DNA from 2 places in the Aerococcus sp. Group 1 genome. Region 1 is predicted to be linked to the other one. Evidence: a T-box and tRNA genes for the amino acid it is inferred to sense, from the RefSeq annotation. Region 1 holds a T-box; the other holds one or more tRNA genes.
What was found. A T-box is a leader RNA that pairs with one kind of tRNA and senses whether it is charged. The one in region 1 lies ahead of serS (serine--tRNA ligase), so its partner is inferred to be a tRNA-Ser.

Region 1 (11,151 bases):
GAAATCAAAAGTTTTTTGTGACTGTTGCACTCTGTTATTTTTCAGGGACTTCGACGATCCAGCCTTCTGGTGCTTCAATGTCTCCGTATTGGATACCCACTAACTCGTCATAAAGTTTTTGGGTGATTGGCCCAACTTCTGTGTCGGAGTAGAATTTGAAGGAACGGTCGCCGTGGTCAATCCGTGAAACTGGAGAAATAACGGCAGCGGTACCCATAGCACCTGCTTCAGCGAAGCGGTCTAATTCATCCACGTAAACGTCGCCTTCTTCAACCTCTAAGCCTAAACGTTCTTTAGCTAAGTGAATGATCGAGTATTTGGTGATGGATGGGAGGATTGAAGGTGATTTTGGTGTCACAAATTTGTTGGTATCTTTTTCGATCCCGTAGAAGTTTGCGGAACCAACTTCTTCAATCTTGGTGTGGGTAGCTGGGTCTAGGTAAACCACGTCACCATAGCCGGCTTTCTTCGCTTTTTCACCTGGTAAGAGCGAACCACCGTAGTTCCCACCAACTTTAGAAGCACCAGTCCCGTAAGGAGCGGCACGGTCGTACTTGCTGGTGACAAATGGCATTGGTGCTAAACCATCACGGTAGTAAGGTCCTACTGGCATGGTGAAGATAGTAAAGATATATTCCTTAGCAGGGGAAACACCAATGTTGTCGCCTACCCCAATTAATAATGGACGGATATACATGGAAGCGCCTGACCCATAAGGTGGGACGTAGTCAGCGTTCGCTTGAACTGTTTTGACAACCGCTTCAACAAATTTTTCTTCAGGATAAGCTGGCATCAACATTCGTTCGGCGGAGTTAGCCATCCGTTTAGCGTTTTGGTCTGGACGGAAGAGTTGGATCTGACCATCTTTACGACGGTAAGCTTTTAAGCCTTCAAATGCTTCTTGGCCATAGTGTAAGGCTGGAGCACCTTCAGCAATTGGAAAAGTCTTTCCCTCTTCTAAGCCTTCTTTATACCATTCGCCATCTTTCCAATAAGCACGCCAACGATAAGGAAGGTCCATATAAGCAAAACCTAAATTATTCCAATCGATATTTACAGACATTGTCATTCCCCTTTCAAAATTACAATTTTAGGCACTCGCCCGAACTGTGTTCTAAGAGCGGCGCCCATTAGTTAAGTAGACTTATAATACCTTTTTCGAAAACATTTGTAAATACTTTAGGGATAATTTGTTTGAATTGCTCGACAATTTAAATAAAAGACAATTTTTATTTAGCATATTTTAAGATCTTTTCCGTAGCTAGGCAAGGAAAAATTTAACCTATAAAATATTTTGACAAAGGAAGTCAGGCACATGCTTTCCACTTTGAAGTTCACTTAATAAAGAAGCCATAAAAATAAGCCGGGACTTAAGCCCAGCTTACTTTTCAATATTTACTTGTCATCCATGAGTAAGCCGAATTCCTTCAAAAAAGAAGTTAAGGTCTTGCCTTTTGAGGCGTTTGTCGCACTCTCCACCTAATTTTGCCAATATTTATCAATGAAGGCTTGCCGACCTGAGCCTTGGCGGTAGGCCTGGTAGTGGTCAGGGTTCTTGGCATGAAAGTCTTGGTGGTATTCTTCGGCAGGGTAGAAGCTTTGGGCCGGTTCAATTTGGGTCACGATGGGTTTGTCAAAACGACTGCTGGCTTCCAAGTCGCGCTTGGATTTTTCGGCGATGGCTTTTTGTTGGTCATTATGGTAGAAAATCACGGGCCGGTAAGAGCCCCCCCGGTCCGCAAATTGGCCCATAGCGTCAGTCGGGTCGGTTTGTTGCCAATAGATTTCCACTAAGTCTTGGTAGGAAATTAATTCGGGATTATAGGTGATTTGCACCGCTTCCGTGTGGCCCGTTCCCCCCAGGCAAACTTCGCGATAAGTGGGGTTTTCGGTGTACCCACCTGTGTATCCGGACACGACCTTTAAAATCCCGGGCATGGTCTCAAAGGGTTGCACCATACACCAAAAACAGCCCCCGGCAAAAGTTGCTAATGCTTGACTCATCCTTAATCCTTCTTTCTATACGGTAGTCTTTCGATTATGATTCATTGTAAAGACTGGCCCAGGCAAAAACAAGACTTTTGCTTGGCAGGACGCCTGACTTGACTAAAAAACAGCTCTTTCAGCCATTAAGCTTGAGAGAGCTGTTTAGTATTTAGCTAAGTTAATGTAACCAGCTGATGAGCATTCGTTCTGCTTTTGAATTCTGGGCGTTAAAGAGCCATGGCACCGGTTCGAGCGCTAGGTCTCTCACCTAGCGAGCTTCAAAGGGTTCGTACGGCTTAAGCCTACGCCCCCTAATTCAGATCGCTTGCTTGTTCATGGCTAAGGCCCAAATTCAAAGCGCCACTACTGCTCATCAGCTAAATTAACAAAAATACTTTTCCATCATTCTAAACTTCTTAATTTAAGCCCCGGGCGTTTTCCTTGGTAATTTTATCTACCCCACCCATGTAAGGCACCAGCACTTCAGGGATGGTAATGGAACCGTCCGCGTTTTGTCCGTTTTCTAAGACGGCAGCGACTGTCCGACCCACTGCTAAACCAGACCCGTTTAAAGTATGGGCCAGTTGGGTCTTGCCATCAATGTCCCGGTAGCGGACTTGGGCCCGGCGTGCTTGGAAGTCCACACAGTTAGAGCAGGAAGAAATTTCCCGGTAGGTATTTTGGGCGGGCATCCAAACTTCGATATCATAGGTCTTGGCTGCTGAGAAGCCCATATCCCCGGTACAGAGGATAATGCGACGGTAAGGTAAACCGAGTAAGTCGAGAATATTTTCTGCGTTTTTAGTCATGGCTTCCAGTTCATCGAAGGATTGGTCTGGAGTCGCTACTTTAACCATTTCTACCTTTTGGAATTGGTGCATCCGGATCAAACCCCGGGTGTCCCGTCCCGCTGAACCGGCTTCAGAACGGAAACAAGGTGAGAGAGCCGTTACCCGGATAGGCAGGTCTTCTTCCTTCAAGATTTCCTTAGCAAAGTAGTTCGTTAACGGCACTTCTGCAGTAGGAATCAAGGTCAGGTCTTGCCCTTCATTGGTGATTTGGTAAACGTCTTCGGTGAATTTAGGGAATTGTCCAGTCCCATACATGGCTTGGTCGTTGACTAAGAAAGGCGTAATCATTTCCATGTAGCCTTCTTTTTGGTGTTGGTCCAACATGAAGTTATACAAAGCCCGTTCCAAACGTGCCCCCAGACCCTTATAGTAGACAAAACGAGAACCTGACACCTTAGCCCCTGCATCCCAATCAAGGATATCTAAATCTTCGGCTAAGTCCCAGTGGGCTTTGAGTTCAAAGTTGAATTCAGGGGTTTCCCCGTGACGGTGGATTTCCACATTTTCATCTTCATCTGCACCGACCGGTACGCCTTCAGCTGGTAGGTTAGGAATCCGCGCCAGGATATCATGCTCTTCTTGGTCAAGTTGGTCTAAGTCGCTGTCCAAGGCCTTGATCTTGGTCCCTAAGGCCTTCATTTCTTGGATCTTGTCGTCGGCATTTTCCTTATTGCGCTTGAGTTGACCAATAGCGTCAGAAGCGATATTCCGTTCCTTTTTCAAGTTTTCCGCTTCGACAATCACTTGGCGGCGTTTTTGGTCCAGGTCGCGTAAGTGTTCTAGGGTTTCTTTCTCAACCCCCCGGCCCTTCAAAGCCTCAGCCACTTGATCAAAATTATCCCGTAATAAACGTACATCAATCATTACAAATCCTCATTTCTTTTAAACTTTTTCATTATTACTTTATTAATATTGGCGAATGCTCTTCAACACTATTAGGGCAAAAGAAAAACCATTCCGCCCTCTCAATCAAAGGGACGAAACGGTCATCACTCTGCGCGGTACCACCCTGCTTCAAGGCAAGTCTTGCCTTACACTTACAAATAACGGTTTGTGCCGGCCCTACTTCCTTAATACTAAGTCGTAGGCAGTCCTTGTGTGGATTCACCCAGGTCCCCCTATCCATTCTCACCCACCATGGACTCGCTAAAAAGTTTCCTAAGCTACTAGTCACAAGCATCACTTGTTCTATATATAAAGTCATCCAAGACTTTACTGGAGTAAAACTCCAAAGCTAAGTCTATTTTAAGAAGAAAAGCCCGCCTTGTCAAATGGCTTTTGCCTAAGCCAAGTCTGAGCTTTCCTTCTCGCTTTTATTAATGTAATTATGGTAAATCTTGTCAATAAAGACAGCAATGGCGTTGTCTCCCGAAATATTGGCGGCCGTCCCAAAGGAATCCTGGGTCAAGTGGAGGGAGATCATGATTTGTTGCATGCCTGGGTCAATTATCCCTATCATCGGTAAGAAAGGTAGGGCTGACATTATGGCCCCTCCCGGAGTCCCAGGTGCAGCCACCATGCAGACCCCCAGCGTCAAGATAAAGGCTAAAATAGTAGTAAGATTGTGGGGCATACCGTAAATTAATAGGAGGGCCGTGGCATTGGCCGTAATGGTAATCATAGACCCAGTCAAATGAATGGTGGCACAGAGAGGCACGACAAAGTTCGCAATGTCTTGGGAAACTTCATTTTTAGCCGCTGACTTCAAGTTGACAGGAATAGTTGCGGCGGAGGATTGGGTCCCAATAGCGGTCATATAAGCCGGGATTTGGTTCTTCATCAGCTGCCAGGGATTCTTGCCCGCGTAGGTCCCAAAAAGAATAAATAGGAAGCCCACATAGAGAAGCTGTAAGAGAATGACACAGATAAAGACCTTCCAAAAGACTGAAATAATGGCAAAGACCGAGCCACTATAGGAGAGGTTACTGATATTACAGAAGATATGGATGGGTAAGAGAGGCACCACAATTTTTGCCAGGACCTGGCTGATAATCCCACCAAAGTCGCTAAAACCTTCATAAAGCACTTGGCCACGACCGTGTTGGCGGAGCCAGTAGATTCCCAGTCCCATCATAAAGGCAAATATAATCGCCCCCGTCACATCAAAGAAAGGTTCAATAGGAATAACAAAAAGCGGTTCCAGACTAGGTGCCGTTTGGGTTAAGCGCTCGACCAGGCTTTCACTGATAAAAAAGGGAAAGAGCTGACTAGCTATCAAATAGGCCAAAAAGCCGCCGACGATAGTCGATAAATACGAGGTCAAGACCGTAATCCCGAGTAACTTACCCGCTCCTTGCCCCAGGTCAGCAATCCCTTGGACCACGAAACCAATAATCATAAAGGGAATCACAAAGCTTAAGAAGCTAGAAAAAATACCGGTAAAGGTGACACAGAGCCTAAAGAACCACTCCGGTGCCAAACTTAACTGTCCAACAATAATTCCTAAAATAATTGCTAATAATATTCGGGGAACGAGGCCAATTTTCCTTTTTTCAAGTACTCTTGCCATCTTTTCCCACCTCCATTTCATTTTCTTATCATGGCATTCTAATAATATTAGCAAAAAGTGATCACTTTGTAAAATCAACTGAATAGCACGATTCGATAAAAAACAACCCATAAAAGTCCAAACCTGGCTGGAGGCTAAAATTGGGTGATTTTTTACAGGTGTCTTAGGAAAAGTCCCTAACGCTGGTATTTTCCGGACGATTTTAAATTTAGCTTGATTTATATTCGCTTTTTGTTAGAATGAAACTGTTGGTTGACAATTTAACCACTAAAAATCATTAATTTTATGAATAATCATCACTCTGAACACTATCAATATTCGCTTATTGCCTCAAGTGATAAGTGGCAGAATAGAAAGGATATTCAATCGATGACCCAGTATTTCCAAGGTGACCTCTTCCACACCCCTGTTTACGGCCAATTAGACTATGTCCCCCAAGCCCTGATCGCGGTGGATGATAACGGTAAGATCGACCAAGTTTACCGCCAAGAGGACCCTAGCTACGTTGAAGCCGTCAAGCAAGCCCAAGAGTCTACTGACTTTGTCCGCTTAGAAGCCGGCCAATACTTCCTGCCTGGCCTGGTGGACCTACATATTCACGCACCCCAATGGCCTCAAGCCGGGATTGCCTTAGATGAACCCCTCAATGTCTGGTTGGATGAGTGCACCTTCCCCTTAGAGGCCAAGTACGCCGATCTGGATTTCGCCCGTTCGGTCTATACTGACCTGGTCCAACAGTTACTGGCTCGCGGTACCACAACTGGGCTCTATTTTGCCTCCGCTCACCTAGAATCCTCCTATGAATTGGCCAAAATCTGTGCCCAAGCCGGCCAACGCGGTTTAGTGGGTAAGGTGGTTATGGATGATCCCGAAGCCAACCCGGACTTCTACCGGGACGCTTCCACTGACCAAGCTCTCAAAGACACCGAGACCTTTATCCAAAAAGTTCGCGACTTAGGAAAAGACTATAAGCAAGGGGTCTATCCGGTGGTTACCCCGCGCTTTGTCCCGAGCTGTACCGATGAGGCTCTAGCCGGTCTAGGCGCCTTAGCTCAAAAATACAATGCTCATGTCCAATCCCACTGCTCGGAAGGCCAATGGGAGCACGACTTTGTTATGGAACGCTTCCATGGCAAACGCGACACTGAGGTCTTACGCGACTTCGGTCTCTTAGGTCCTAAGTCAGTGATGGCTCACTGCAACTTCCTTAATGAAGCTGATGGGAAGATCTTCCAAGAAACTGGGACGGGGATCGGCCACTGTCCTTATTCCAATGCCTATTTCGCTAATGCAGTCCTCCCGGTTAAACGCTTGAAAGCTCAAGGCGTCAACATCGGCTTAGGGACAGACATTTCCGGCGGCTTCTCGTCTAGCCTCTATGAAAATATCCGCCAAGCCGTGGTCTCTTCACGAATCCTAGAAGACGGCGTCGATACCCAAGTTGGCCCTGAAGCACGTGGGGTCAAGGACAGCCGGATCTCCTTAGTGGAAGCCTTCTATCTGGCTACCAAGGGTGGCGGCGAGTCGCTCGACCTCCCACTAGGCAGTATCGAAAGTGGCCAAGCCTGTGACCTGCAACTAATCGACACTAAAGTCGCCAATAACATTCTCCCTGACTTTGGCGTCTTCAATGACCCTCGGGAAATCTTTGAGCGCATCATTTACCTAGTCACCCCAGAAAACATCCGTAAGGTCTGGGTCCAAGGCGCCTTAGTGGTGGATAAGGTAACGATTTAGTAAATAGTCAAAATTATCCCCATCTAATCTTAACTATTTGACTATTAGAATATGAAAAAGGTTCCGTATCTAAGCGGAGCCTTTTTTTATAGTCCTTCAATTCTTATCTTTAAATTGGTAAACTTTTAGCTATAATTATTAGCATTTAGCTAAAACAAAATATATTTAAAGGAGTGTACTTCCTAATGAACGACAAAGATAGAAAAGAATTTGGAGTTACTGTTCGATTAATAATAACTATTATAGAAAGTACTGCCTTAATGTTTATACTTTTACCGTATGCGATTATTGCCAGCAAATATGAAACAGATATTAATTTTTCTACTACTGTGCTTTTTACATTTTTCTCTATTTCAATGACTTATACCATTTATTTTTATCTAATTAGATTACAGAGTGATCGCTTTATACCTCATAATATAAACTTTAAAGTAATCTGCAATAGATCATTTTTATATAAGGCTGTAATATTATTTTCATTACTTGCCTCTCTTTTATACGTACTTACCTCTTCTTTTCCGAAAGATATAATTATTCTATTAGGTTTCACTTTAACATGTCTTATCTCTATTTGTTTAATTTTTATTATTAAAGAAATATTTTTCAAAGACTCTACCTCGATTAAAATAATCGACCATGCTTCTTATAAATTTAGTAAGTTAGAATTAAGCCTATTTTCATTATTAGTGATTCCTTATTTGCTTGCCTCCTTAGAGAAGGGAAGCTTTATTCTTGAAAATAACAACCCTGTTGCTCAAGACTTTTACTTTTATTTTTTCTTATACATACTTTGTGTCCTTCCCTTGAAAGCAGGAAGATTTATTGCTTTAATAAGCTATTGGACTCACCATTCTAATAACCAATCCACACAACTATCCAATAAAAATAGTCATGTCGCTAAAGATAAGATTTGGTATAACGAATTTTTCTTAATAGACTTAGATGAATAAAAATTCAGATTCTTTGTATTTTATAATCTTTAAAGGGAGGTAGTATGATAAATATCCATTCAAACTTTCCTAAGCATTCTGATACCTCCACCCCTAGCGATGACGAGATCATGAGCCTATCTGAGGACTTACTTGAAGACAATAAAAAGAGCTATGAAGAATTAGCCAAATAATCAATTTTACGACTGTGACCCCAAATCACAGTCGTTTTTTATTTAAATCCACACTCCTTACCGCATAGACCTATTTTCCCACCGCTTAGCGAGAAAACTCCCTGTTATTTCAGCAATTTGCTATACTAACAGTGAAGAAAAGGCCGGCTAAGCCCTTCATTATTCCTAGAAAGGTAGTGAGTTTATGGATGACAGTAAGATCAAAATTCAAGAAGTCATTGATCCCCAACTGAAAGAAAACTATATCGCTATCCACGCCCAAAGCGAGCCCCAAGCTCAAATCCTCGCCCAGCAAATTAGTCCCTGCTTGAACCAGAGTCAGGAAGATATCGCCCTTAAAGTCGACGACCAGTATTTTATCGTCCGCACCAAGGAAATTATTTACCTGGAAGTTAACCAGGGAGTTGTGACCATCACTACTAGTAAGGGCAACTATCAGACCCGGCAAAGTCTCTCATCTTTAGCTGACAAGTTAAACAGCCAGGACTTCATTCGTATTTCTAAGTACGCCTTGGTCCGTATCCAAGCCATCGAGCGCTTGGAGCTGGCCTTTTCTGGGAATATGTATGCCTACCTCTCTACCGGTCAACAGGTCAATGTCTCCCGCCGTTTCGTCAGTCAGCTCAAGAACCGCTTAGGTATTTGAAAGGAGTATTCACCATGAAAAACATTGTCAACGCGATCTCCCAAAGTGTCTCCCTAGCTATCATTATCTGGGCCATTATGGGCGCTATTTACACCCAAGATTGGACCTATACCGCCATGCTGGCCTCAGTTATGTTCTTCGGCGCAGTGATCGGGGGCAGCTCAGCCATCTATGAATACAGCTCTTGGCCCCTCTTAGCCAAGGTCTCCATACATTTCACCGTTTCTCTCTTAGCCTTTCTCCTGATGAATATCATCAACCACTGGATGCCCTTAGAAGTACCTATTCTAGTAGGAGCAATTCTTCAATTTGCCCTGATCTTCTTTGCTATTTGGGTCTGCTACTACTTCTATAACCGTCATAAAATCAATCAAATTAACCAACAACTGAAAAAGAAAAAGGACTAGGGTCACCAAGTCAAAAAGCCCCTCAGTGGATGTAGTGACTCCCAAAAGTTGGACTAATAATTCAACTTTTGGGGGTCACTACATAAATAAGTTCCACCTGAGGGGCTTTCTTCATATCATTTATTTTTAATAACTATATTCCGCAATCTTGGCATTCAACCAGTCGCTGATGAACTGCATGCTTTCATGGACCTTGCGGGTAATTTGAACGAAAGGACTGACCCGCTTAACATTTTCCGTTGGCATCAAATCCGTAGCCAAGGCTAATTGGCCGTCCACGCTGTCCACAAAGGGGATATGGAGGATTTCCGTATTGACTGCCTCCCCTTCCTCCAGAGGGGCATTGACTTCCAAGTTCCCATTCATAGAATAGGAAGCCGGTTCGGTAAAGTCGGCTTCAGGGCTGTCACTAATGGTGTAATTATGGGGGACAAAGCAAGCCACGGTATTGCCGTATTGCAATTGCGTTGTTGCCTTATTACCGCCGTAAATCTCCACTTCTTCACCATTATTATAGAGGGCGCCTTGGGGAATCAAGACTACCCAATCCAAATTGTTTTGGAGATCGGACAACAAACGAGAAGTTTCCAGAAAGCGGTCTTCATTACTTTCCGCTCCCAATGTCACTAGGATAACTGGTCGTTGATTAATAAAACTAGTAGCTACCAAACAATAGCCCGCGCCCAGTTCGGTCCCGGTCTTTAATCCAGTAATATCCTGCCGTCCATAGGTCATTCCCGGCAGGAGTTGGTTACTATTGGTCATAGTCACCTGCCAGTCAGGGGCCACTTGGAAGACTTTTTCTTTCACTTGGGCCCGACTTTGAATATCGGGATAGTCTTTGAGCAATCTTTGGACGACTAGGGCCAGACTTTTAGCTGAGACTCGGTTTTCCTCACTTTCAGCGAATTGGCCTGGTCTAGCATCCGCCCGCAATTCCCCACGTAAACCGGAAGCGGAGACCAAGTTATAATCATCAACGCCCAGTTGGTCTAACTTTTGGGCCATGAGATCGATAAAGTGATCTTCACTGCCAGCCACCTTTTCCGCTAGGGCCACAGTGGCTGAGTTCGCCGAAGCAATGATGACAGCATCAATCAACTGGTCCACGCTATAATTCGCCGGACCCGCTACTAGCGGCACATTGGATAGGCCCTCTACTTGGGACTGCTGGGCCAAGGCTGGTGAGACCGGGACGGCTTCGTCTAGACTAAGTTTGCCCTGGGCCAGCTGGTCATAGATCACATAGAGACTCAGTAATTTGGTCAAGGAAGCAATCCCATGCAGGTCATCGGCGTCCTTCTGGTAAAGAATTTGCCCTGATTCTTGGTCAATCGCGATCGCATGCTTGAAGCCATATTGCTGGCTTTGGCTTAATTGTTGGGAAAAATCAGTCACCGTCTCGCCACTAGCCAGGACTGGACTGGCGAAAAAGACCAAAGCCAGGATTGCCCCAGCCACACTGCTGGCTAGCTTCTTAGTCACTGACTTCATGCTTATCAGCCTCCTTCTTTTGATCAAGGGGTTGTTGGTTGGGTAGGACGAAAATAAAGCGGGTTTGCCCATGGTCAGATTCGGCCCAAATCTTGCCGTGGTGCAAGTTGACAATGGTTTGAGCAATGGCAAGGCCTAACCCGCTACCCTTAGTCGTCCGCGAAGGGTCAACCCGGTAAAAGCGTTGGAATAAATTCTCCAAAGCGGCCTTAGAGATTTCATTGCCATCATCAATCACTTCAAAGCGGGTAGTGTCTTTTTGTGGAATGACTCTGAGGAGAATATAGTCCCCTTCGCCTCCGTATTTAATGGCGTTAGTGATCAAGTTGGAGAAGAGGCGGACAATGGTTTCGGGGTCAATTTCTACCCAAATATCCTCTTGACCCGAGCTATCCACT
Region 2 (11,151 bases), 790 kb from region 1:
ATTATATTCAACGTTTAAGAAGTTTAGAAGCCCTAGCTAATGAATTTAGTGGTGTGAAGAAGACATACGCTATTCAAGCGGGCCGCGAAATTCGTGTGATTGTTAACCCCGAAAAGGTGGATGACTTAAGTGTCGTTAAGATGTCACATGATATTTCTAAACGTATTGAAGACGAACTGGATTACCCAGGCCAAATTAAGGTGACGGTAATACGTGAATCCCGTTCTGTGGATTATGCAAGATAAATTACCTAAGCTATACAATAAGCTTTGATTAAAAATAAAGAAATCTGGAGTAGTAAATTCCAGAATGAAATAATAAGCGAATCGATAAATCCCTATTGGAAAGGTCGGTTCGCTTATTTTTTATGTGACTTGGTCTAAATTGTTAGTTTTTATGATTTATTTCACTCCGCTTGTTACTCCAACTAGCCAACCTAGTGCTGCTATAGCACCTACACTAGCAACTCCTACAGCTGTTGCTCCATCTAGCGATAGTGATAAGTCAGTGACTGCAGAAGAAGGTTCACAAGTTTCAACTTTTAGTGACTGCTTCTGATACAAATGATCCAGTGACAGCAAATCAAAATAAAGATACCAAGACAGATAAAGTCCTAGCCTTAGCTCCTAAGGAAGAAAAATCTTCGACCGCTAAAGCGACCTTTGCACCGGCTACTCATTCTGTTTTACCTAAAACTGATGTAGTTGCTGCATCTTTTACAGGCTTTGGCCTTGCCTTAGCCGCAGCTGGAGCAACTGTCTTGAAACGTCGCAAATAATTAGCATGCCTTGAGACAGCTATAGTCCAAGTTCAATTAGAGCTTGGGCTTTTTATTATGCTTGTTAACTTAGGATGTGATTCTAGGATATTACAATGTAAAAACTGAGGCTGTGTACTTCTATTGAGGGAAAGCAGACCAAAGTTCTAAAAAAGCGCAATAAAAAAGCGGTTCTGGTGACCGCTCATTCATTCTCTTCTATAAACCCGATAGTGGGGGGGAGAAAAACTTGTACGAGATTTGTACGATTTATTTTGGAATTAATTATTTTTAAGTAGTCACAACTTATTTTAAAAGTGCTTTTCAATATAGGGCAAGAAGGGGAAAAGTTATAGAAAAAAAGCACCCTCGAGGGGCGCTACGTGCTGGCATGGCAATATTTTTGGGTTCTCTGTCAAATAGTGTTGATAGGAATTTTTATAATTAATGTCATATCAGAAATGGTATGGCATTTTTTAATAGCTTCTGATAGGTGAAAAAGGGTACGATTAAAAGGCCTCTTGTTTCTTATTTTTTCGCCGTAGGCGAAGACAGAGAGTGAGAAAGCAATATTATAAATAATGAATAAATACCACAAAGATTATGCTGCTTCTGAAAAAGTGAGTGAACGAGGTTGGAAATCATTTCATACCAAGCGAGAAGCCATTATTATACGTATTCTTAAATGATCAAAACGATGGTAGCCATAACCTGTGCGCTTGATCAGTTTCGTTTTATTGTTCATTCCTTCTATTGGACCGTTAGACAAAGTATACGTTAAAGCTTCACAAATACCTTCTTGATATCTTTCTAAGGTTTGAAAAATAGTTCGTACTCTACGTGGAAAAGTGTACTTCTTGACTTCAATGAGTAAGTCTTTAAATGACTGAATGTCATGGGTATAAATACTGTATTTTAGGCGATTAACATAGGTATAGGTACGTGACAATTCGGGAGATAAATTGATGAGGTAATCGACAATCATCTGTTCTGAAACGAGACCGTCAAAAAGTCGATGTGTATATAAGTTTTTATAGTCAAGTTCCCATTCATTTTTTAAAGGTAACTTCCATAACTGTTTTAATTTGCGATAATCACGTGGTGATTGATAGCGAATATGATTCATCAGTTGAATACGTACGGAGTTGATTGCCAGATTAAGATGTTGAATAACGTGAAAACGATCAAATAGTATCTTTGCATTAGGGAAACAAGCGCGGATAACTTCAATATAAGGGCTATACATATTAATCGTAACTATTTTGACAGCTTGTCGACTTTTGTAAGAAAAACGCATAAAGTAGTGGATTAATTCGTTCTTTTGTCGATTTTCAACAATATCAATTAACCGATGGTTTAGGGGATCAATAAAAATAAAGCTCATCGCGCCACTAACATTTTTCACTGATTTAAATTCATCAAAAGAAAGGCACTGGGGCAAATAATTAAATTTAGGTAGTAATGCTTTCCCTCTTTCTTCTAGAAGACGAATCACCGTCGATACAGAAACATTGTGTTGTTTACCGATAAGAGTCATCGCTATCGTTTCACTAAGAGCAAAAGTAATCGCAGTTTTTAGCGCTTTAGAAATATAGCAATTAGCTGCCACTATGGGGGTTTCAGTATTAAAAGTCCTTTGGCAGTGCTTACAAAAGAAACGTTGCTTTTTAAGACGCAAAGTAACGGGTTGACCTCCATTAATGGTCGTTAGTAAGATATCGCTTGAATAAAATCCATTTTTAACGATATCAGCTTGTGATTCGTTGATATGTCCGCAATGGGAACAGTGAGAAGGATGGTTAGTTAAGGTTCCAAAAATAACCTTATGAATGATATTATTTTTCTTTTCCTCCACTACTTTATCTTCAATTTCAATATTTTCATCTTTTATATTAAAGAGATTTTGTATACAATTAGATTGAGTCATGGAATCCGCCTTTCTGTGTTTTGGATTGTATTTTCAGTATAGGCCTTCCATGGCTTTTTGTGTATCAAAAAATGGTGCCAATGAAGAGCCGTTGGCTCCCATCAACACCAAATATTATAGAACCTATTTTTGATGTAAAAAAGTTATATATTTTTGGGTAAAAGTTGGCGATTATTAAAAATTGTTAGGAAATCGAAACCCTTAGAAACGCTGATTTAACAACAATTGGGGGTTATTGGGTATTTTTGAAAATTTGACTACGGAGAAGGTGGGATTCGAACCCACGTGCCGGTTTCCCGACAACTTGATTTCGAGTCAAGCGCGTTACGGCCTCTTCGCTACTTCTCCCGGCTAAACTAAGTTAGCAACAAAGTATATCTTATAACGTTTTGTCCGATTTTGCAAATAAATTTTCACCAGACACGGCCATCTCCCGATAAGGCTTCATATTTTCTATAAAAGTGAAGGTGTTGAAATCGTAAACAAAGTGAAAGATTTCGCAGTTGCCAATTCCTGAGGCTGGCTCAGGAAGGAAATCTTTTACAAATTGGTAGATAACAGCCCCATGAGCGACTGCTAAGACTTGCTGGCTATCCTCTTTTGTCATGATGGCTTGGAGGCTATGGTTAATGCGTTGACAGACTTCGCTAGCTCTCTCACCACCATATTGACAATAGTAATCATCCGTTTTAGGTGCTGAGAGAGGTTTAGGCATGAGGTCGCGAGATTGCCCTTCTAGTGAACCGAAGCCCCATTCCTTTAAGCCGGGGACTGTTTCTGTGGGCATGGGATTAGGAATAGCGTGTTTTAGAGTCGTAATCGCTCGATCAAGTGGTGAGCTGTAGCCATGGGTAAAAGTGATTTCCCGTTCTCTTAGCATATCTCTAGCCAGCTCGGCTTGTCGGATGCCTTTTTCAGTTAAAGGGGAATCACACCAGCCCTGTACGCGGTTCTCCAAATTAAATTCCGTTTCGCCGTGGCGCATGAGATATAAGTGCTTTAACATGATTAATTCCTTTCCTTTTTTTAGCTTTTATTTTATCACGAATTATTAAAGCTGTGAATTTCACCCTTTGCTTTTCTGTGTTAGAATAGATAGGATTGTAAAAAGTTAAGATTAAAGGATGTAAACAATGGCGAAGAAAAAACACCAATGATGGAGCAATACTATCAGATCAAAGATCAATATCCCGATGCCTTTTTATTTTTTAGGCTGGGCGATTTTTATGAAATGTTTGATGATGACGCCAAAAAAGCGGCACAGATATTAGAAATTACCCTAACGAGTCGAAATCGGAATGCGGATGATCCCATTCCCATGTGCGGTGTTCCCTATCATTCAGCGGACGAATATGTGAAAACCCTAGTCAACCAAGGTTATAAGGTAGCCATCGCTGAACAAATGGAAGACCCTAAACAAGCCAAGGGCATGGTGGACCGCCAGGTGATCAAGGTGATTACCCCGGGGACTTATTACAATTCTAGCGATAAGGAAAATGTCTTTATTTGTGCGATTATACATCAAGAAGGCGCCTATGCTTTAGCTTATACTGATATTTCAACAGGCGAGCTGAAAGTGACCCATATGTCTGCTTTTGAAATGTTGTTAACAGAATTCTCACAAATTCAAGCCAAGGAAGTTGTCTTTTACCATGAACTGCGTGAAGAAGACTTGGCCCAACTCGAGCAGCTCTTTCCTTTCACCGCTTCCTATATTAATCGTAAAACCCTCGATCAATTACCGGAAACTGCCTTTGAAAAAATTACTCAAAATATTAAGCATCGTATTGAGCTTAAGGCTTTGCGGGTATTGATGGCCTATGTTTATAGTACCCAGTTTCGTATGGTTAACCACTGGCGCCAAGCGGAGTCCTATGAGTTAGACTATTACTTGCATATGGACTATTTTGCTAAACGCAATTTAGAATTAACCGAATCCATTCGAACTCAGAAACGTTCAGGAAGTTTACTGCATTTTCTCGATGAGACTAAAACCGCCATGGGCGGACGTTTGCTAAGACAGTGGCTGGACCGGCCTCTTATTATCCAAGCAACGATTGAAGAGCGCCTAGACCAAGTAGAATCCTTGATCGACGCCTTCTTTGAACGGCGCAATATCCAAGAAAATCTCTCTGGGGTCTACGATTTAGAGCGCTTAGTGGCTAAGATCTCAATGGGGCAGGTCAATGCCCGCGAGCTCCTGCAATTGATGAATTCCTTGAAAAAGGTTCCCCAAGTCTCTGAAAATTTACAAGCTATCCAAGATAATCCAAGTGATAGACAAGAAACCGGTGTTTGGAACAAGCTCCTTAACAGCCTGGCAGCCCTACCAGAAGTGGTTGAAACCATCGAAAGCGCTATTGATCCGGAAGCTAATATATCGATTACTGAAGGTGGCATTATTAGGGATGGCTTTAGTGATCAGCTGGATGACTATCGTCAGGCGATTCGCCACGGATCAGAATGGATTGCTAACCTGCAAGCCAAGGAGCGTGAAGCGACCGGGATTAAATCTTTAAAAATTGGCTATAATAAGGTTTTTGGTTATTATATCGAGGTAACTAAGGCTAACCTTCATCTTTTACCAGAAGGTCGTTATGAGAGAAAGCAAACCCTAACTAATGCTGAACGTTTTATTACCCCAGAACTAAAGGAAATGGAATATCGGATCTTGGAAGCTCAGGAAAAATCAGTTGACCTGGAATATGAGCTTTTCCTTGGGGTGAGAGAAAAGATAAAAGTCTACCAAAAAGACCTACAAGCCATCGCCCAGGCTGTTGCCCAGGTGGACGTGATCCAGTCCCTAGCGGAAATTAGCGAACAAAACCAGTATGTGCGTCCTCATTTTAGTAGAGAAGACCGGGCCTTATTGCTTAAAGATTCCCGCCACCCAGTGGTTGAAGAGACCCTAGGCCGAGATGATTTTGTTCCTAATGACATCATCATGGATAAAGACACTTGCATTCTATTAATTACTGGCCCAAATATGTCAGGAAAATCCACTTACATGCGCCAACTGGGGCTTACCGTGATCATGGCGCAAATGGGAAGTTTTGTGCCCGCGAGTCAAGCAACCCTACCTATTTTTGACCAGATCTTTACTCGGATTGGGGCAACTGATGACCTGCAAGCGGGACAGAGTACCTTTATGGTCGAAATGATGGAAGCTAACCAGGCTATTCAACATGCGACTGACCGATCTTTGTTACTCTTTGATGAAATTGGGCGGGGGACTTCGACTTATGATGGCATTGCCTTAGCCCAAGCTATTTTAGAGTATTTAAACGACCATCTTAAGGCGAAGGTGCTCTTTTCAACCCATTACCATGAACTGACTGATTTGGATAATCATTTACCGGCCCTTAAGAATATTCATGTCGGCGCCATTGAAAAAGATGGTGAAGTGGTCTTTCTTCATAAGGTTTATGATGGCCCGGCAGATAAGAGTTATGGGATTCATGTTGCTAAGCTGGCTGGCTTACCTAAGAGCTTATTAGCCAATGCAGCTAATATTTTATCTGACTTGGAGAGTGAAGCCGCTAAAGGGGCAGAGCCTAAGCAGCTTAATCTCTTCACTGACCAAGAAAATTTCAATCAAAAGAAAGCTAGTGAAGATTATGTCTTAGACCAGCTAGATGCTGTCGATATTAATCATTTATCACCTATTGAAGCCTTAGAATTATTGAACCAATTACAGAGGAAACTAAGCGAGGAGGATTAGGATGATCCACGAACTTCCTGAACAAGTTGCTAATCAGATTGCCGCTGGGGAAGTGGTCGAAAGGCCAGCTTCCGTGGTAAAAGAACTCTTAGAAAATGCGATTGATGCCCAGGCAACCAGTATCGATATCAAAGTCGAAGAGGCTGGTTTGAAGAGCATCCAAGTCATTGATAATGGTTTAGGAATGAGTGGGGAAGATGTGAAGTTGGCCTTTAAACGCCATGCTACCAGTAAAATCTATCATTCACGAGACCTCTTTCGGATCAAAACCTTGGGCTTTCGAGGTGAAGCCTTACCCTCGATCGCCTCAGTGGCTGAAGTTTCGCTGGAAACCAGTGATGGAAAAGAGGGCTCCTCTATCAGCTTAATTGGGGGCGATGAAGTAGAGTATCGTCCTTCGCATTTACGGCAAGGAACAACCATCCGAGTAGAAAATTTATTCTATAATACCCCAGCCCGCTTAAAGCACATTAAGCAATTAAGTACCGAACTTTCTCATATTACGGATGTCGTGAACCGTTTAGCCATGGCCCGCCCTGATATACGGTTTACTTATACTCATGATGGCAGGAAACTACTAAAGACCAATGGCAAGGGCCGGCTCCAAGAAGTTATCGCTGCAGTTTACGGTTTTAAACAGGCTCAAGACATGTTAGCGATTGAGAATGAGGACCATGATTTTCAACTCAGCGGTTATATTTCTAAACCAGAACTTACCCGGGCCTCACGCAATTATATGTCCCTATTTGTTAACGGCCGCTATATCAAAAACTATGTCCTCAGTCAGTCAATTATCAAGGGTTACGCTTCTAAGTTAATGATTGGCCGTTATCCCATAGCTGTCCTTAATATTTCTACAGATGCCCAATTACTTGATGTTAATGTCCATCCAACCAAACAAGAGATTCGCATTAGTAAGGAAGAAGAACTTTACGACCTCATCCAAAGCAGTGTTCAGGAGAGACTATCTCCCCTAAGAAGGATCCCCGATATAGGTAAGAAAGAGATTACTGAGACAGCTAACCACCAAGCCAGCATTGATCTAAAAAGTCAAGAAGATAGCCAGCAACTGCGTTTTGATTTTAAAAATCAAGTAGAGCCAGCTGAGAATGAAGCTTTCCTAGTTAAGGAAACAGACCATGGCAAAGACTGGCAAGCGGAAACCCAGACAGCTGACCAAGGGAAGGGCGCTCATAGAGCAAGTTTCCCACCAAGCACAACCACACCTAGTGATCTTAAGCCAGCTAGCCCTAATCATGAAGAGGGGCAAGTCCAAGGTCAGAGGAATCCAAGCTTCCCTCAACTGGACTATGTCGGCCAATTACAGGCTTCTTATTTGGTCTGTTCCGATGAAACCGGGATGTATTTAGTTGACCAGCATGCGGCTCAAGAACGGATTAAATATGAATACTTCCGCGAAGCTATCGGTGATATGGATACAGCTAGCCAGGAATTACTGGTTCCTTTAGTTTTAGACTATCCCTCATCAGAAAGTCATGATGTCAGACAAGTCTTAGATCGGATACGGGCTATGGGGATTGGCATTGAAGAATTTGGCCCCAATCAATTTTTAGTCAACTACCATCCCGCTTGGATGGGGAGTGACCAGGTCCAAGAACACATTGATTCCATGATCCAACTAGCCATTGAAAATAAAGATTTTTCGGTCAATACCTACCGGGAAAAAACCGCTATTATGATGTCTTGCCGGTTTTCGATAAAAGCTAACCATTATTTAGATGATCGTCAAGCCCGGCAATTGTTAGATGACCTGACTTACTGTGAGAACCCTTATAATTGTCCCCACGGACGTCCCGTTTTAATCCATTATTCTAATTATGAAATCGAACGCAGCTTCAAACGGATTCAAGATGCCCATGAAAGTCCTAAGAATCAATAATATAGGGATTATCTGCTAGTTATGATAAAATAAAGCAAATTAAAGAAAGAGGAGAGACTGCTATGAATCAAGAAGAAAAAACCGCTCGTTTAAAAGAACTTAGTGACTTAGCTTATGAAGTGACTCAAAATCAAGCCACTGAACGTCCTTTTTCAGGTGACTATGATGAATTTTTTGAAAAGGGAATTTACGTAGATATTGTGGATGGAAAACCCTTATTCTCTTCCAGTAAAAAATACAATTCTGGTTGTGGTTGGCCAGCTTTTACCCAACCTATTGAAGAGGATGTTGTTAACGAGCACCAAGATACTTCACATGGCATGGTTCGTACTGAAGTACGAAGTCAAGCAGCAGACTCTCATTTGGGACATGTCTTTACTGATGGTCCAAGTGAAGCAGGGGGGTTAAGATACTGTATTAATTCTGCTGCTTTAAAATTTATTCCCTATGAAGAAATGGACCAAGCTGGCTATAGTGACTACAAAAAATATGTGGAGTAATGAGGTTGAGTGATGTACCAATATATCAAGGGATTACTTGTTGATTTAACTAGTGAAGCGGTAGTCGTTGAAACGGCGGGACTTGCCTATTATATTTATTTTCCAAATCCTTATCGCTTAAGTGATCAAAAAGGCCAACAGGTGCAAGTTTGGCTCTACCAAGCGGTTAGCCAGGATGCCATACGCCTGTATGGCTTTTTTGATCAGGCCGAGAAACAACTCTTTTTACAATTGATAAGTGTTTCGGGAATCGGGCCTAAGAGTGCTTTATCAATTTTAGCTTATGGTGACCAAGCCGGCTTTATTGCAGCGATTGAATCGGAAAATGTCAAATTCTTAACCAAGTTTCCCGGCGTTGGTAAAAAAACTGCTCAACAGATCATCTTAGACTTACAAAGTAAGCTCAGCCGCCTTAAATCCGAAGCGCTTCCTGCTGACCAAGAAGTCATTTCTGATCAATCAGAGTCAAGTCAGATGATGATTGAATTAGAAGCAGCCCTAAACAGTCTTGGTTACGCTAAGCGGGAGATCGACCAAGTGATCAAAAAAGGCGATTTTTCAGAGGTCGATAACACCGCAGATGCTATTCGGGTCGCCTTAAGATATATTACCTTAAAATAAGTAGTGAGGAGTTATGATAATGTCTAATGAAAAAAGGCTTCAAAGTGGTGAAGAATTTTTTGAAGAAGAAGACATGGAAGCTAGCCTAAGACCGCAACTTCTCAAAGACTACATTGGCCAAGAAGAAACTAAACATGAACTTTCTGTTTATATACATGCTGCTAGACAGCGGACTGAATCTTTAGATCATGTCTTATTGTACGGGCCGCCAGGATTAGGGAAAACCACCTTAGCCAATGTCATTAGTAATGAAATGCAGGTCAATATGCAGACCAGTAGCGGTCCAGCCATTGAAAAAACGGGTGATCTTTTAATTTTACTCAACGAACTGGCCCCTGGAGATGTCTTATTTATCGATGAAATCCACTGCCTGCCTCGCAATGTCGAAGAAATGCTCTACAGTGCCATGGAGGACTTTCGTGTTGATATTATTGTTGGCCAAGAGAGTTCAGCCCACGCGGTTCAATTTGATCTGCCTCCATTTACCTTGGTAGGAGCCACGACTAGGGCTGGGAGCTTATCTGCTCCTTTAAGGGACCGCTTCGGTATCATCCAGCATATGCGTTATTATAAGGTGGATGAATTACAAGAAATCGTTAAGCGGAGTAGCCAGATTTTTGAGGTAACCATTGAAGATGAAGCAAGTTATGAAATTGCCTTACGGTCGCGTGGCACCCCTCGGATTGCCAACCGCTTATTGAAGCGAGTCAGAGACTTTGCTCAAATATATAATACCAATGCAATTATTGATTTAGCAATCACTGAAAGAGCCCTAAGTATTTTAAAAATTGATAAGGCTGGTTTAGATGATCTTGACCGACGCATCTTAGAGACTATTATTTTCTATTATCAAGGTGGGCCGGTAGGCTTATCTACTATTGCGGCTAATTTATCAGAAGAAAAAGAAACCATTGAAGATATGTATGAACCTTATTTAATTCAAATGGGCTTTTTACAACGCACACCTAGAGGGCGTATGGCCACGGCTAAGGCCTACCAACATTTAGGAATTGATAAAGAGGAGAACGAGGATGACCTTAAAAACGACAGATTATGATTATGATTTACCAGAAGAACTCATTGCCCAAAGTCCCACTAAGGATCGCTTAAACTGTCGACTTTTATGTTTGAATGCTAGAGATGGCCACTACCAGGATAAGATGTTTTCAGCTATTGAAGAGGAGTTTGAAGCAGGGGATGTCTTAGTCTTAAATAATACTCGGGTCTTACCGGCCCGTCTTTACGGCGAAAAAGAAGCGACAGGTGGCCACGTTGAAGTATTACTCTTAAACAATGTGGAAGGCGACCTTTGGGAGACCCTGGTTAAACCAGGACGACGCTTGAAAGCCGGCACAAGGCTTAGCTTTGGCGATGGCCGCTTGAAAGCTGAAATCAAAGAAACACTTGACTATGGTGGTGGTCGCCTGCTGGAATTTTATTATGATGGGATTTTCTTAGAGATTTTAGAGAGTCTAGGAGAGATGCCTCTGCCACCTTACATTAAGAACAAATTAACCGATCCAGACCGCTACCAAACAGTTTATGCTAAAGTGAATGGTTCGGCAGCAGCCCCGACAGCGGGTTTACACTTTACTGAGGACTATCTAAAGAGCTTACAGGAAAAAGGGGTTAAGATTGCTTATCTGACCCTCCATGTCGGTTTGGGAACTTTTCGACCAGTGAATGAAGAAGATCTGAGTGACCACCAAATGCATTCAGAATTTT

Region 2: it has a tRNA-Ser gene. The T-box ahead of serS (serine--tRNA ligase) is inferred to sense a tRNA for this amino acid. The anticodon was not compared.

The regions. Positions count from the first base shown of each region.
Region 1 is NC_015278.1:88,727-99,877, reverse strand. Features, by position in the region: gene HMPREF9243_RS00465 (branched-chain amino acid aminotransferase) at 35-1,063, opposite strand; gene msrA (peptide-methionine (S)-S-oxide reductase MsrA) at 1,480-2,004, opposite strand; gene serS (serine--tRNA ligase) at 2,403-3,701, opposite strand; T-box leader at 3,808-4,026, opposite strand; gene HMPREF9243_RS00445 (dicarboxylate/amino acid:cation symporter) at 4,120-5,346, opposite strand; gene guaD (guanine deaminase) at 5,716-7,083, shown strand; gene HMPREF9243_RS00435 (hypothetical protein) at 7,269-8,033, shown strand; gene HMPREF9243_RS10810 (hypothetical protein) at 8,078-8,206, shown strand; gene HMPREF9243_RS00430 (LytTR family DNA-binding domain-containing protein) at 8,391-8,852, shown strand; gene HMPREF9243_RS00425 (DUF3021 domain-containing protein) at 8,867-9,259, shown strand; gene HMPREF9243_RS00420 (serine hydrolase) at 9,386-10,753, opposite strand; gene HMPREF9243_RS00415 (cell wall metabolism sensor histidine kinase WalK) at 10,737-11,151, opposite strand, start outside.
Region 2 is NC_015278.1:1,380,296-1,391,446, reverse strand. Features, by position in the region: gene rny (ribonuclease Y) at 1-245, shown strand, start outside; gene HMPREF9243_RS06525 (LPXTG cell wall anchor domain-containing protein) at 545-778, shown strand; gene HMPREF9243_RS06520 (ISL3 family transposase) at 1,404-2,684, opposite strand; tRNA gene HMPREF9243_RS06515 (tRNA-Ser) at 2,945-3,032, opposite strand; gene HMPREF9243_RS06510 (histidine phosphatase family protein) at 3,064-3,690, opposite strand; gene mutS (DNA mismatch repair protein MutS) at 3,838-6,405, shown strand; gene mutL (DNA mismatch repair endonuclease MutL) at 6,407-8,305, shown strand; gene msrB (peptide-methionine (R)-S-oxide reductase MsrB) at 8,368-8,805, shown strand; gene ruvA (Holliday junction branch migration protein RuvA) at 8,818-9,426, shown strand; gene ruvB (Holliday junction branch migration DNA helicase RuvB) at 9,446-10,483, shown strand; partial or broken gene queA (tRNA preQ1(34) S-adenosylmethionine ribosyltransferase-isomerase QueA) at 10,458-11,151, shown strand, end outside.